DNA from 3 places in the Nocardia sp. CS682 genome. Region 2 is predicted to be linked to each of the others. Evidence: riboswitches for the same ligand, from Rfam matches in the RefSeq annotation. Region 2 holds a riboswitch; each other region holds the start of a gene.
The links. A riboswitch is a leader RNA that binds a small molecule or an ion and turns the genes downstream of it on or off. The one in region 2 is predicted to bind S-adenosylmethionine.
Positions count from the first base shown of each region.

Region 1: linked by a shared signal. The riboswitch ahead of DMB37_RS01935 (2OG-Fe(II) oxygenase) and the one ahead of DMB37_RS22955 (aminotransferase class V-fold PLP-dependent enzyme) in region 2 are both predicted to bind S-adenosylmethionine.
Region 3: linked by a shared signal. The riboswitch ahead of DMB37_RS32080 (amino acid ABC transporter permease) and the one ahead of DMB37_RS22955 (aminotransferase class V-fold PLP-dependent enzyme) in region 2 are both predicted to bind S-adenosylmethionine.

Region 1 is NZ_CP029710.1:412,374-417,122, forward strand. It holds gene DMB37_RS01920 (M64 family metallopeptidase) at 1-205, opposite strand, end outside; gene mgrA (L-glyceraldehyde 3-phosphate reductase) at 425-1,468, shown strand; gene DMB37_RS01930 (hypothetical protein) at 1,539-2,141, shown strand; SAM riboswitch class IV at 2,251-2,369, shown strand; gene DMB37_RS01935 (2OG-Fe(II) oxygenase) at 2,486-3,292, shown strand; gene DMB37_RS01940 (tRNA-dependent cyclodipeptide synthase) at 3,292-4,014, shown strand; gene DMB37_RS41160 (MFS transporter) at 4,011-4,749, shown strand, end outside; gene DMB37_RS01950 (MFS transporter) at 4,673-4,749, shown strand, end outside.
Region 2 is NZ_CP029710.1:5,088,666-5,093,414, forward strand. It holds gene DMB37_RS22945 (Pls/PosA family non-ribosomal peptide synthetase) at 1-1,072, opposite strand, end outside; gene DMB37_RS22950 (LysE family translocator) at 1,411-2,058, opposite strand; SAM riboswitch class IV at 2,167-2,280, shown strand; gene DMB37_RS22955 (aminotransferase class V-fold PLP-dependent enzyme) at 2,328-3,647, shown strand; gene DMB37_RS22960 (flavin reductase family protein) at 3,703-4,254, opposite strand; gene DMB37_RS22965 (YbaK/EbsC family protein) at 4,435-4,749, opposite strand, start outside.
Region 3 is NZ_CP029710.1:7,086,783-7,091,531, forward strand. It holds gene DMB37_RS32075 (amino acid ABC transporter ATP-binding protein) at 1-736, opposite strand, end outside; gene DMB37_RS32080 (amino acid ABC transporter permease) at 733-1,737, opposite strand; SAM riboswitch class I at 1,925-2,019, opposite strand; gene DMB37_RS32085 (hypothetical protein) at 2,263-2,967, shown strand; gene DMB37_RS32090 (glycosyltransferase family 2 protein) at 2,964-4,100, opposite strand; gene DMB37_RS32095 (DUF3153 domain-containing protein) at 4,133-4,749, opposite strand, start outside.

The DNA.
Region 1 (4,749 bases), 4.2 Mb from region 2:
GCTGGATCGTCACCACGTCGGCCTGCACCGCCGAGCGCGGCGCCGGGGCTTCCGGGCGGACCGGCAGGACCACGCGAGCGATGGTGCCGTCCGGGGAGAACACTTCTCGTTCTTCGGTGGGGGCGGCCGATCCGGTCGCGACCGACATCGCGACGATGATCAACGCGCCGAGCATGATTGCGAACATGCGTCGTAACAAGGGCATGGCAAAGCTCCTCGAGTGGTTCGCGATTTCGACCCGGACGGCGCGGGCCGCGCTTCGGTCTGTCGAATTCCTCATCAAGGAACCACATTTGGTCCGGCAACTCGACTGAGGAATAACTGGGGAATGGATTCGCGGATTGCCGATCCGCCGGGCTCGGGTCGGCACCGCACACCGGTCAGGCAGTATGGGACCGTCCGTGCAGCTGATGAGGAGATCTCGATGGCATATGTTCCCGAACCGGCCAGGTACGACGGCGCGATGCGTTATCGCCGGTCAGGACGCTCGGGCCTGGATCTGCCACTGCTCTCGCTCGGCTTCTGGCACAACTTCGGGGACGACCGCCCCTACCTCGCCCAGCGCGAAATCGCATTGCGCGCCTTCGATCTGGGCATCACGCATTTCGACCTGGCGAACAATTACGGGCCACCGTACGGCGCGGCGGAGATCAACGCCGGACGCATTCTGCGCGAGGATCTCGCACCGTACCGCGACGAACTCGTCATCTCCAGCAAAGCGGGCTGGGATATGTGGCCCGGTCCGTACGGGCAGGGCGGCGGGTCGCGCAAGTATCTGCTCGCCTCACTCGATCAGTCGCTGACCCGGCTCGGGCTCGACTATGTCGACATCTTCTATTCGCACCGGTTCGACCCGACGACTCCGCTGGCGGAGACCGCGGCGGCGCTGAATACCGCTGTCCGTCAGGGGAAAGCGCTCTACGTAGGAATTTCTTCGTATACCGCACAGGATTCGGTCACCATCGCCACCATGCTGCGGGAACTCGGCACTCCCCTGCTTATCCATCAGCCGTCGTACTCGATGCTCAACCGGTGGATAGAGACCGAGGGTCTGCTCGACGCGGCCGGTACGGAAGGGTTCGGCGTCATCGGCTTCACCGCGCTCGCACAGGGGCTGCTCACCTCGAAGTACCTCGACGGCATTCCACCGGAATCTCGTGCTGCCCAAGGTAAGTCGTTTCAGAACGAATTACTCACCCCGGCGATGATCGATCGGTTGCGCAAGCTCGCCGCGGTCGCCGACCGGCGCGGGCAGACGCTGGCGCAACTGGCGCTGTCCTGGGCGCTGCGCGACGACCGGGTCACCTCACTGGTGATCGGTGCGTCCACCACCGATCAGCTCGAGCAGAACGTCGCCGCCCTCGACAATCTCGAATTCAGCGCCGACGAGCTCGCCGAAATCGACGCGCTGCTCGATGATGACGGCGAAGTCGATCTGTGGCGATCGGCGCGCCGAGGGACTCTCTGAACGGTATTGCCGCGCCCTCGAGCGGGGGAACGTGCTGTTTTCGATCGACCCGCCGGGGAATTCCGAGCGGGTGAGGATTTATGCCGATCGGGCTCCCGTCGCCGCCCGTCAATTGGTCACGGATCTGCTGGTAGTGGCCTGGGTATACGCCTCGGTCATGGCTGCGCTGTGGGTGCACGACCTGGTGCAGAAGCTCGGCGTGCCCGGCCAGAAGCTGGAAGGTGCGGGCGGCGGCATGGCCGACAGCCTCGGTGACATCGGCCGCAAGGTCGGCCGGGTACCGATGGTGGGCGACGATCTCACCTCCCCGTTCGAGCGCGCGGCCGCGGCGGCGCGGTCGATGGCGGAGGCAGGCAGCGACCAGCAGGCCCTGGTCAACGATCTCGCCATGGCCCTCGCCATCGGATTACTGATCGTCCCGCTCGGGCTGGTGCTGTTCCTCTGGCTTCCGTTGCGGGTGCGCTGGATGCGCAGGGCCGCAACAGCAGCCCGCCTGCGCGCCGTCCCCGGCGGACGCGATCTGCTCGCCCTGCGCGCCCTCGCCAATCAGCCGCTGCGCAAACTGAACCGGATCGACCCGGATGTGGTCGACGCCTGGCGGCGCGGCGACGACGACACAGTGCGCCGACTGGCCGCACTCGAACTGCGCGGCCTCGGCCTGCTAGGGGGTTGACCTGGTGCGACGTCCCGCACCGCCGGGTTGAATTCCTTCCATCCGGATTCATAACTCAGCGCGATTCTAAAGCGTGACAACGCTTCTGACGGGCGGCACGCTTACCTCAGGTCAAGAGTGCCAGCGTCAAGTCCCCGGCTAGCTGGCCGGCAACCCTCCAACCGCGGCGGGGTGCCCCGGGTCAAGACCAGGCCGAGCCGCGTAATGCGGTCCGGGCAAGCGCGGGCTCCGTCGGTGTGTTGGAGCCCCTCGAGAGACGGGGGTCGACTCATGTCCGAAACGCCCTCCCTTCTCCTGCCCGGGCCTGTGCCCGGTCCATCGAGCGACAACCAGAGGGGAACGACATGACCACGGCCACGCCAACTCTCGGAGACCGCGTGCTGGACACCACCAGGCAGGGATTCGACCACGAATCACTGACCGCACTGCTGAACGGCGACGTGCACGCGGTGCGGCTCGCCGGCTTCGTCCGGCCGGACGCGCTCGACCACCTGCGTAAGGCCTTCGTCGGCAGGCAGGACCACGGCCCGCTCGCCACCGACCCGCAGTTCCGGCGGATCGGGCACGCGTTCTCGGAGACGAGCACCGACGCCGGGCGCGGACGGTACTTCGACGAGGCGCGCGACAATATCGATCGGCTGCGCGATATCGCCTCGCCGTATTCGTATCCCGCGGACGACCTGCGGCTACTGCTCGACGAGATCTGGCCGGCCGGCGCGAGTTTGCTGCGGCGCAATGGGCAGGCCTTCTTCGCCGGTGTTGCGCGCTACCAGCTGGCGGGGGTGGATCTGGAGCCGCACACCGACAATGTGGGCCGCAACCTGCCGTCGGACTTCGATATTCGGATCACTCGGCAACTGTCGGTGAATGTCTATTTGGACGTGCCGGAGCGGGGCGGCGAATTACAGATCTGGGACGACTATCCCGATGAGCGCGAGTATCGCGACCGATCCGGCGACCGCGTATACGGCATCGACCGTGCCGCGGTCGGCGATCCGGCGCTGGTCATCACGCCGCGCGTGGGCGATGCGATCTTCATCGATCCGCGCCGGGTGCACGCGGTCGCGCCTTCCCAGGACCGCCCCCGCATCACCATCGGCCTCTTCATCGGAGTCACCGATCCCGCCGCGTCGCTGAAGGTGTGGAGCTGATGACCACGACTACGCTGCTCTCGGCGTCGCACAAGGCCGCCTACGACCTACGCTCGGACGGCATCACCACAGACGGCCGCTCCACCGTTCTGCTGGTCAGCGTCGGCGCGGACTATCACGAGGGTGAAAAGCTCGCCGCGACCATCGATTTGATCAATCGCTCGAACTTCGGGCGCTGCGCGATCGCCGTCGCGGACACCTTGCAGCGGCACAACCTCAGCGGCGGCACCGATAGAGACCGGCACGCTCGTGCGCGCATCGCCGGCGACCAATGGATCGCCCGTAACCAAAGCTATCTGGACCAGATCGACTGCCCGACAAACATTCTGCGCTGGGACTTCGCGCTGTCCCATCCCCGGTACGGCGATCTCTACGACGCCATCGAGCACGCCTACGAGACCGACGAGCCGTATCGGCATGCCATCGACAGCACCATCGACCGATTCATCGAGCGGCGGCTGGCGCGCGAACCCGACGTCGACCAGGACGCGGTCCGGACCTCCTGCCGCGCATATCTTTTGGAGGAATGCCCGATCATCATGCCGCTGTGGGCGCACGAGGGTTTCGACTTCGTCATCTACCCGCAGCGCATCTCCGCCGCGATGGGGCGCACGCGGGAACTGTTCGTCGAACCCGAGCATCCGGATCGCGTCGCCTGGCTCCCTTTGCGATTCAAGAAGCGCAAGTCGGCGCTGAACGCCGCGGCGGAGGCACAGCTGTGACGCTCGAGATCCCGGCCAAGCGGCGGGTCATCGGGTTCGGCGGGCTGGCGGTGGCGTCGTTCCTCGGGTGCATCGACCTCACCATCGTCACCACCGCGCTGCCCGCCATCGGGGCCGACTTGCAGGCCGGTACGTCGAATACCGAACTGACCCTCGGTGTTTTCCTGATGGCGCTGTCCATGTTCATGGTCACGGCGGGGCGCGTCGCCGATCACCTCGGACGCCGAAAGGTGTTGCTGTTCGGGCTCGCCCTGTTCGTGGTCGCGTCGGCGGGGGCGGCGGCTGCCTCGTCGATCGGCATCCTGCTCGTCGCGCGCTTCGTGCAGGGTGCGGCGTGTGCCGTGCTCTACACCAGTACCTCGACGCTGGTGGAATCGCTTTTTCCGCCGGGGGATCGAGGCAAGGCCATCGGCTGGCTGTACTCGGTGAACGGCCTGGGGTTGGCCATCGGTCCGGTGCTCGGCGGTCTGCTGGTGCCCAGTCTGGGCTGGCAGTCGATCTTCTGGATCAACATTCCGCTCGGCCTCGCGGCCCTGGTCGCAATTGCCTTCGCCGTCCCCGGGTACCGCCGGACACCACCGGCGGTACGGACTGGGCCGGACAGGTCGTTGTCGCATTCGCCGTCGTGTCGGCCGTCGGCATCTTCGTCCTGGGTGACCTGCGGGGATGGCTTTCCCCCTGGGTCCTCATCGCTGCGGTTGTCCTGGTGGTCTCGGTCGCGGTGGGGATCGTCGC
Region 2 (4,749 bases):
CGATCACCAGTTCGCCGGACTCGCCCTCGCCCACCGGGTTTCCGGCCGCGTCGATCACCACGAGATCCCAGCCGTCGAGCGGCAGCCCGATCCGGATGGGCCACTCGCCGTCGAGCAGCGCGGCGCAGGCGACCACCGTGGCCTCGGTGGGGCCGTAGGTATTCCAGACCTCGCGCTCCGTATCGCCATTGCCGGCAAGGCGTTCGGCGAGTTCGGGCGGTACGGCCTCACCGCCGAAGATCAACAACCGCACCGCGTCCAGCGCCTCGGCGGGCCAGGTCGCGGCCAGCGTCGGCACGGTGGAGACGATGCTGATCTCCCGGCGCACCAACCACGGTCCGAGATCGGCGCCGGTGCGGACCAGGTCGCGCGGGGCGGGGACGAGGCAGGCGCCGTTGCGCCAGGCCAGCCACATCTCCTCACAGGAGGCGTCGAAGGCGACCGAGAGTCCGGCGAGCACGCGGTCGCCGGGGCCGATCGGGGCGTCCGGCAGGAAGAGCCTGGCCTCGGCGTCCACGAACGCGGCGGCGTTACGGTGGGTCACCGCAACACCTTTCGGTGTTCCGGTGGAGCCGGAGGTGAAGATGATCCAGGCGTCGTCGGCGGGGGTGGGCAGGGTGCTCGTGGCGGCGTCGGCCGGATTGTCCGCTGCCGCACGGATTCCCGCCGGTGTCGTCTCGATACCCGCCGCGGTGACGATCGCGGTGACCTGTGCCTCGCCGAAGACCAGCTGGGCGCGCTCGTCCGGGTCGTCGGCGTCGACCGGCACGTAGGCGGCGCCCGCGTACAGGACGGCGAGGATGGTGAGGTAGAGCTCGCGCGAGCCCGACGGCATCCGCACGCCGACCCGGTCGCCCGGGCGCACGCCCGCGGTGGCGAGGCGGGCCATCGTCTTCTCGATCTCCACCACGAGTTCGAGATAGGTGAGCACCGTGTCGCCGTCATCGATGGCGGGTGCGTCGGGATGGGTCAGTGCGGTAGCGGTCAGGATGTCGACGAGGGTGCGGGCCGGTGGCGTGTGCGCGGTCCGTAGTAGCGGGTGTACCGTCGCGTCAACCTGTGGCTGGAGCATGACGCCCTGCCCACCTCCCATTCGACCTGCCTCGCACTTCCCTGGTGTTGTTGTGTCATAGCTGGGTTACCAATGGGCAAACACCATGGTGACCAGTTGTCCACGGTACTCGGGGTTGTCGACGTTTGTTGTTCACCGCCGCGGTTGCCGCGCTGGCGGTAGTGGGCGAGGTTGTTGCAGGTCGTGGCGATTTCCGTCGGACGCGCCGAAGCAACGCCTGGTGGGCGGGTTACCCGGTGGGTTCGCCGGGCGGTCGCTGGGCCGCCCCGCACGCGCCGCTGTGATTCCCCTCATCCCGCTGGTGATCTTGCAGCTCAGCGCGTTTCGCGCCGCAGCGGTCAGGCCGCGGAGGCGGCGGTACCCACGCCGAGGGCGGTGAGAATGGCGGCGCTGGCCTGTTCGAGCCGCTCCCGGATCTTCGGGCGGCGCAGCAGCGCGACCGCGCGGGAGGCGACCAAGGCCAAGAGCACCATCTCTACCGCGGCGATCACCGATTCGATGGCACCGAGGGCGAGGGTGTTGACGAAGGTGACCTCGGTGAGGAACTGAGGCAGCACCGCGAGATAGAACAGGCCGACCTTCGGGTTGAACATGCACGAGACGACCCCCGCGGTGAACGCTGAGCGAACCGATGTCCGGGTGCCCGCCGCATTGTCCGCCAGAACCCCGACGCCGTCGGCTGCCCGCGCGGCCCTGCGCTGCCGCCGCTGATCGATCAACGCGCGAATCCCCAAGTACACCAAGTAGATTCCGCCGATCACCTTGAGCGCTCGATACGCGGTCGCCGACTGCTCCAGCAGCGCCGCGACGCCGGCCGCGACCACGACCGCCCACAAGATCCCGCCGAGTGCCGACCCGATCGCCGCGGCGATCCCGGGTCGCGCGTCCACCAGCGAAAACCGCAGCACCAGGAACGAGTCCGGGCCCGGCGTGATCGACAGCAGCACGCACAGACCGATAAAGCTCAGCAGCAGGGAAAGCGACACCCAATGATGTGACCCCAATGCCGCCGGATTGGCAACGCATTTCCGCCGCCGCGCCCACCCGGCCGTTGGTCTTGACAGCTCGGGTTCTCATCTGCCAATCTCTGGTCAGGTCATGAGTACCAGCGTTCAGCCCCGGCTTGCTGGTCGGCAACCCTCCTCCGCGGTGGGGTGCTCCGGGTGACGACCAGGCCGACGCCCGACCGGGCGCGGCAAGCGCGGACTCGACGAATCTCCTGATTGCGGGTCCCGGAGCCGATGGGATTTTCGTGATGACTGCTGTGGTAACCCAGAACTGTGCCCCCCTTGCCCGGGTTTCCGGCGACGATCTCCAGGTGCCGCTCGTCCAAGGCGGGACGACCACCTACGCCAACTTCGACTACGCCGCGAGCGCGCCCGCATTGGCGCAGGTCACCGACCGGGTGCAGCAGCTGCTGCCGTTCTACGCGAGCGTGCACCGCGGCGCGGGCTACGCGTCGCGGATCTCCACCGAGTGCTACGAGGCGGCCCGCGGTTCGGTCACCCGGTTCCTCGACGCGGCCGACGACCAGGTGGTGGTCTTCACCCGCAACACCACCGACTCGCTGAACCTGCTCGCGTCCTGCGTGCCCGGCGACACTGTGGTGCTCGATATCGAGCACCACGCGAACTTCCTGCCCTGGACCAAGCACGGCCGCCGCGTCGTGCAGGCCGGGGCCACCGTCGAGGAGACCATCGGCAGGCTGGTCGCCGAGCTGTGCAGCAAGCCCGCCGCGCTGCTCGCGGTGACCGGCGCGTCCAATGTCACCGGCGAGGTGCTGCCGCTGGAGCGGCTGGCCACCGTCGCCCACCAGTGCGGCGCCCGCATCCTCGTCGATGCCGCCCAGCTCGCGCCGCACCGGCGAATCAGTTTGCGTGACACCGGCATCGACTACCTCGCCTGCTCCGGCCACAAGCTGTACGCGCCGTTCGGCGCGGGCGTGCTCGTCGGCCGCCGCGACTGGCTCGACAACGCCGAGCCGTACCTCGCCGGTGGTGGCGCGGTCCGCGAGGTCACCACCGCGGGCACCGAATGGGCGCACGCGCCGCAGCGCCACGAGGGCGGTTCGCCCAACGTGCTCGGGGCCGCCGCCCTCGCCGCCGCCTGTGACGCGCTCTGTGAGATCGATGCGGAAACCCTCGCCGCCCACGAACACCACCTCGCCGACCGGCTGCGCGACGGTCTCGCCGCGATCCCCGGCGTCAACCTGCTGCGCATCTGGACCGACGCCCCCGACACCGTCGGCATCGTCGCCTTCACCCTGGACGGTTTCGTCCCGGGCCACGTCGCCGCTTATCTGTCCGCCGAACACGGCATCGGCGTCCGCGACGGCCGCTTCTGCGCGCACCCGCTGCTCGCCCGCCTCGACCTCGACGGCGCCCTCCGCGCCAGCATCGGCCTCGGCACCACGGCGGCCCACGTCGACCGCCTCATCGAAGCCGTAGCCACGCTCGTCCAACAAGGCCCGAGCTGGAACTACGCCACCACCAACAACCTCTGGAACCCCACTCCGGAGACCCGCCCGTTCACGTCCCAGGCCCCGACCGGCGCCGCTCCCTGCCTTACCGGGTAGTCGTGCAAAGTGGCCGCCCGGCACTACGCCGGATGGCCATGGTCGAAAACTTAGCTCAGTCGCCGAGTTTGGTGGGCCGGTGGTAGCGGCCGTTGTAGTAGAGCAGGGGAGCGGCGGCGGGGGTTTCGTTGGTGTTGTCGTGCACCCGGGTCACCAGACCCACGACGAGGGTGTGGTCACCCAGCGGGATGAGCTGGTGGATGGTCGCGCGCAGCCAGATGGGGGTGCCGTGCAGGACCGGTTCGCCGGTGTCGAGGGTGGTCCAGAGGGAGCGGTCGCTGAAGCGGTCCTCGGCGGTGCGGGCGAAACGCTGGGCCAGGTGGTGCTGGTGTTCGCCGAGGAAATGGATGACGACCGAGTCGGCGTCGAGCAGCGCGGCGAGGCTCGACGAGGTGTGCGCGATATTGAAGGAAACCAGCGGCGGTGCCAGCGACAGCGAGGCGAAGGAGGTCGCGGTGAAACCGATCGGGCCCTTCGGCGAGTTCAGTGTGACGACGGTGACACCCGCCGGATAGTGGCGCATGGATGCGCGGAATTGCTCGGCAGTAATCCCGCTCAGATCATCAGGGATCTGGAAATCCGTGGCGGGCCGTTCAGCTTCGGTCACCCCTCGAACCTACGCTGTCCGCCTCTCCGCGTATTCAGGCCAGAGCTAGGTGCCGACGCAAGTGACGTTGGCAACCGGCGGGATCGAGGTGTGGGAGTTAGCCCGTGCCCGGTGAGTTGCCCATGTACTTGCGAGATCAGTGGGATCGGGGGTGAAAGGCTGGTTGACTCCGGGGCTTCGTTAATCGACGTCTATCGGTAGGCCTGCGGTTATCCGGACCAGTTCGTGGAAAGAGGTGCGGAACACCGTGTTCGGGTGGCCGCCCGCGGCCCAGACCTCGCGGTGGTTCGAGAGGGCGGTGTCTACCCAGGTGGGCAGGTTGGTGGGGTGGCCTACCGGGGCTACGCCGCCGATCGGCTGGCCGGTTACCTGGCGGATCATGTCGGCGGGGGCGTGAGTCAGGGTGCCCTCCAGGCGTTTTCCGGTGGACTCGAGGTCTACCTCGTGCGCGCCGGAAACCAGGAGCAGCACCGGATCCTCGTCCAGCAGGAAGAC
Region 3 (4,749 bases), 2.0 Mb from region 2:
GCGGGTGGCGCGGATTGTCGAGGACCGCATCGGGCGTCCCCTGCTCGACGATCGCGCCTGCGTCGAGAAACACGACGGTGTCGGCGATCTCCCGGGCGAAGCCGATCTCGTGGGTGACGATCACCAGTGCGGTGCCGCCGTGCGCGAGATCGCGGATCACGTCGAGTACCTCGCCCACCAGTTCGGGGTCCAGCGCGGAGGTCGGTTCGTCGAACAGGATCACCCTGGGGCGCAAGGCAAGTGCCCGCGCGATCGCCACCCGCTGCTGCTGCCCACCGGACAGCCTGCGCGGGTAGGCGTCGGCCAGCTCGCCGATGCCCACTCGTTCCAGCAACACCCGCGCCTCGGCCTCGACCTCCTTGCGGTCGCGGCGTTGCGCGGAAAGCGGTGCGAGCGTGACATTGTCGAGCACCGTCAGATGCGGGAAGAGATTGAAGTTCTGGAACACGAACCCGATGCGGGAGCGCTGCTTGCGCACCTCGCGGTCGGGCAGCGCGCGCAAGGTGTTGCGGCGCAGCCGATATCCGATCAGCTCACCGTCGATGCGCACGGTGCCCGCGTCCAGGGCCTCCAGGTGGTTGAGCACGCGCAGCAAGGTGGACTTGCCGGAGCCGGACGGGCCGATCACCGTCACCACTTCGCCGGAGCGCACCGTCAGATCGACCCCGCGCAGGACCTCCTGCGCGCCATAGGATTTGCGGACGCCGCGGACCTCGACGGCGGGCGCGGCGGTCATCGGGTCGCTCCGCGCGGTGCGGTGGCGCCGGATTCGGCGACCTCGCGCAGCTTCTGCCAGGCCCGGTGGACCGGTGACGGCGGTGGCGTGCGCTGAGTGCCCTTGGCGTAGTGCCGTTCGATGTAGTACTGCGCCACCGAGAGAATGGTGGTGAGGACGATGTACCAGGCGGTAGCCACCAGCAGCAGCGGCACCACCCGCCCGTTGCGTCCGTAGATGACCTGGACCTGGTAGAACAGCTCCGCGATCGCCATCACCGACACGATCGAGGTGCCTTTGAACAGGCTGATCACCTCATTGGTGGCATTGGGCAGGATCGACCGCATGGCCTGCGGAACCACGATGGTGCGGAACTGGCGCACCCGTGGAATGCCCAGCGCGGCAGCGGCTTCCAGCTGTCCGGCATCGACGGAGATGATGCCCGCCCGGATGATCTCGGCCGAATACGCCGCCTGATGCAGCGCGAGTCCGATCACCGCCGCGGTGAATCCGCTGATCACGCCGTTCACCTCGAAGGTGAAGAACGCGGGTCCGAACGGGATGCCGACCGACAACGTGTTGTACAGGTAGGCGATGTTGAACCAGAACAGCAGTTGCACGATGAGTGGAATCGAGCGGAACGCCCAGATGTAGCACCAGGAGATCACCCGCAGCACCGGGTTGCTGGACAGTCGCGCGATGGCCAGCGCGGTGCCGAGCAGGAAGCCGAGAGCGGTACCCCACGCGGTGAGTTCCAAGGTCACCTTCAGTGCGGCGAGCACCGACTTCGCCGTGATGTACTGCGCGAAGGTCGGCCAATCCCAGCCGGGATTGGTGACCAAGCCGTGGATGAACTGTGCGAGCAGGATGAGCGCGATCGCACTGACCACCCACCGCCACGGGTGCCGTGTCTTGGCCACGGTGGGTGCGGCATCCTCGGTATCGGGCAGGTGAGTCGTAGTGGCAACCGGATCGTCGCCGGCGTCGGTGTCGCCGGGCACGGCGGTGGCGGACGCACTCATGTCGAGGTCCTTCGGAAGAACGAACGAGACCGCACCACATCGGGCCGCGGTCACATCACCCGGCCAGCGACGGGTGCACAGACTGGCTGCGGGTCAGCCCCGACAGCTCGCGGAGGTCACCTTGCACTGATCGATGTGGCGACGGCCCCAGCGGGTGCCCGGGGCAGCGGAAATGGTCACTTCGGTTCCTCCATCGGTCCCGGCGGAAGCACCCGCACCCGGTGAACCGGGGGGTTGCTGCGACGTCGACGAGCCAGGTCTCTCGGTCGCTCTGGATGGTTGTCGCCGATCCGGACACCGGCTGATGTCAGGGTCGGGCCGAATTATCATGCCCAGCAGGCGAACCCTGGGACAAGGGAACTAATCACCGTGAGCGTAAACCTCGCCGCGGGCCGGATATCGGGGGTGCCGCCGCGGTGTGGGCGCAGGGACACGCCGATGGCTTGCCGTCGCCTATATCGCCTGTTCACAGCGTTTGCGGAGTACCGTCAGCCTTCGATTGCGTCGATGATGAGGGAGGTCTCCGTGGCTGTACCGCGCCGTTCGACCATACTGTCCGCCGTCGCGAGCTGCTCGGTCGCGCTGGCGCTCGCCGCACCGACGGCAGGTGCCGCTCCGGCGCCGCCTGCCGCGGCCGACCGTCCCGCCCAGACCGGCACCAGCACGCTCAGCGAGCTGTTCGGCGTCTACAACACCGCGGTCGACGGCTTGCGCGCCGCAGGCATGCAGCCGTTCCTCTACCCGACCGCGTCCGCGTACTGCCTCAACGGCACCTCCCTCGGCCTCGCCCCGGCGGTGGCCGCCGCCGTGCCCGGCCCGTGGCCCAAGACCACGATCGCCATCCCCGGCCTGGACCTGGCCGCCGTCAAGGCGGGCCAGACGATGTTCACCTTCGTGCCCTACGGCCTCGGCCAGGACGGGCCGGACACCACCGGCATGCAGGTCGCCTGGCTGAACCTGACCAGCGGTCGCGGCGGCATGGCATCGATGGGCCCGTTGTCCACGGTGTTCCGCGCGATGATCCCCGCCGAAGTCCCGGCCGCCCTGCGTCCGATGGCCGAACGCGCCATCCAGGACTTCTTCTTCGCCGCCTTGCCGATGGGCGGAGTCCGCGCGGTACCGGTCGACACCGGTCAAGGCACCGTGCTGGCTGCGGTCTTCGGCACGGTCGAAAACGGCGGCAAATCGTGCTTCTTCCTGCCGACGGTGGGGATCACCGAGGTCCCCTAGACCGCGCGACCTTTCCAGCGCAACGTGCCCCGTCGTCGAGCGCGATGGGAGCGTGCCCACAGCACGAGGTATGCGCCCACCGAGAACGGGTGAGCAAGGGCCGCAAGGACATCGGTGCGGGCGAGTGGACCGCCGGTCTCGGTGGAGCGAGCCAGCAGCCTACCGGTGACCGCGGCCACATAGCCGAAGAGACCGACCCGGCGGAGAGCGCCATGGCCACCGAGTGCGGCCAACGGCGGCAGCCAATAGGCCAGGGCGGCAAGGGTCCCCACGGTCGCGCCACCCGCGACGGTGCCGCCGTATGCCGACCACAGCCAGCGGGTGTAGCCCGCGTCGAGTTCGGCTGCGCCCTCGTACATCCGGGTGCTCGCCAGGCGTCCTGCGGCGACGAGCACAGTGGGTTGCCCTGCGCGGCGCAGTGTTCGGGCGATGTCGAGATCCTCGGTCGCGCTGGCGGCGACCGAGGCATGCCCGCCGATGGCGCGGTAGGCGGCGGTATCGAACGCCAGGAACTGCCCGCAGGCAACCGAAGTGGACGGTCGCAGGCTCCGATCGGCCACCGCGATCGGCAGTGTCGCGGCCCACGACCAGCACAGCAGCGGCTGCACCAGTGCCTCGACCGGCGATTGCGCCCGTTGCCTCGGCCACGGTGAAACCAATGCGACCCGCCGCCTGCGCAACTCGCCGACCGCCGCCGCGATCGCGCCGGGTGCCATCCGCACATCCGCGTCCACGAAAACCAGCACCGGAGTCACCACCGAATCGGCCAGTCGCACACACGCGGCAGCCTTACCGGTCCAGCCGGGCGCGGGCGCGGTCTCGTTTCGCAGCACCGTGATTCGCGGATCTCCGGCCGCCGCGTCGACCGCCACCGCAAAGGTGTCGTCATCCGACGCGTCATCGAGAATCACCACACTCATGCGGGTCACCCCGCGCTGCGCCCGCAGATCGGCGATCAATCCCGGCAGTCGCGCCGCCTCGTTCCGAGCGGGCACGCACACGGTCACCGGCTCGACCACCTCGATCGGGCTCGCGACCAATTGCCGCACCGTAATCCGGTTGTACAGCGCGATTCCAGCGCCGACCACCGAAATCCCGGCGCCGGCCCAGGTCAGCCCGGACCATCCGCTGATCGGGCTCCTGCGCAACGCGAGTCGGCCCTCGCTCAGCGGCCCTGCTTGACCGTTTTCCACCAGCGACTCCAGGAGAGGCCAGTGGGGGCGCCCGGCGCGGGCGGGTTGCGATCCATGTAGGCCATGGCGGCGATGACGGCGGCGACGGCCAGGGTGATGCCGCCGACGATGCCAGCCCAGCCCGCGAACGAGCGGGTGTTGGGGTCGGCGTAGCTGACCTCGGCGCGCAACGGGGAGACGTCGCCGGCGGGCAGTTTCCAGGAGACGATGTTGTCGCCCTCGCGGTTGCCGTTGGTCTTGGCGACACGGGCCGGGAACGCGACGGTGAACTGGACGTCGGAGCCGTGCGGCGGCACGGATTTCAGGTCGACCCGGCCGGTGAGGCTGACCAGGTCGCCGTTGCGCTGGAACTGCAGTTGGAACATGCCCTGGGTCTGCTCGGACAGCTGACCGAGCTGGCCGACCTCGCCGAACGACATGTCTTCGAAGAACACCTGGCTGCCGACGTACCCGTCCTGGGTGTAGGGCTCGACCCGCACCTTCGCGGCGAGCGAGTCGGGCGCCTTCAGCTGCGGGCCCTTGTCATTGGGTTCGACGGGCACGACCGCGGCGACGATCCGCCCGGACACCCGGTCGTTGGACGAAACAC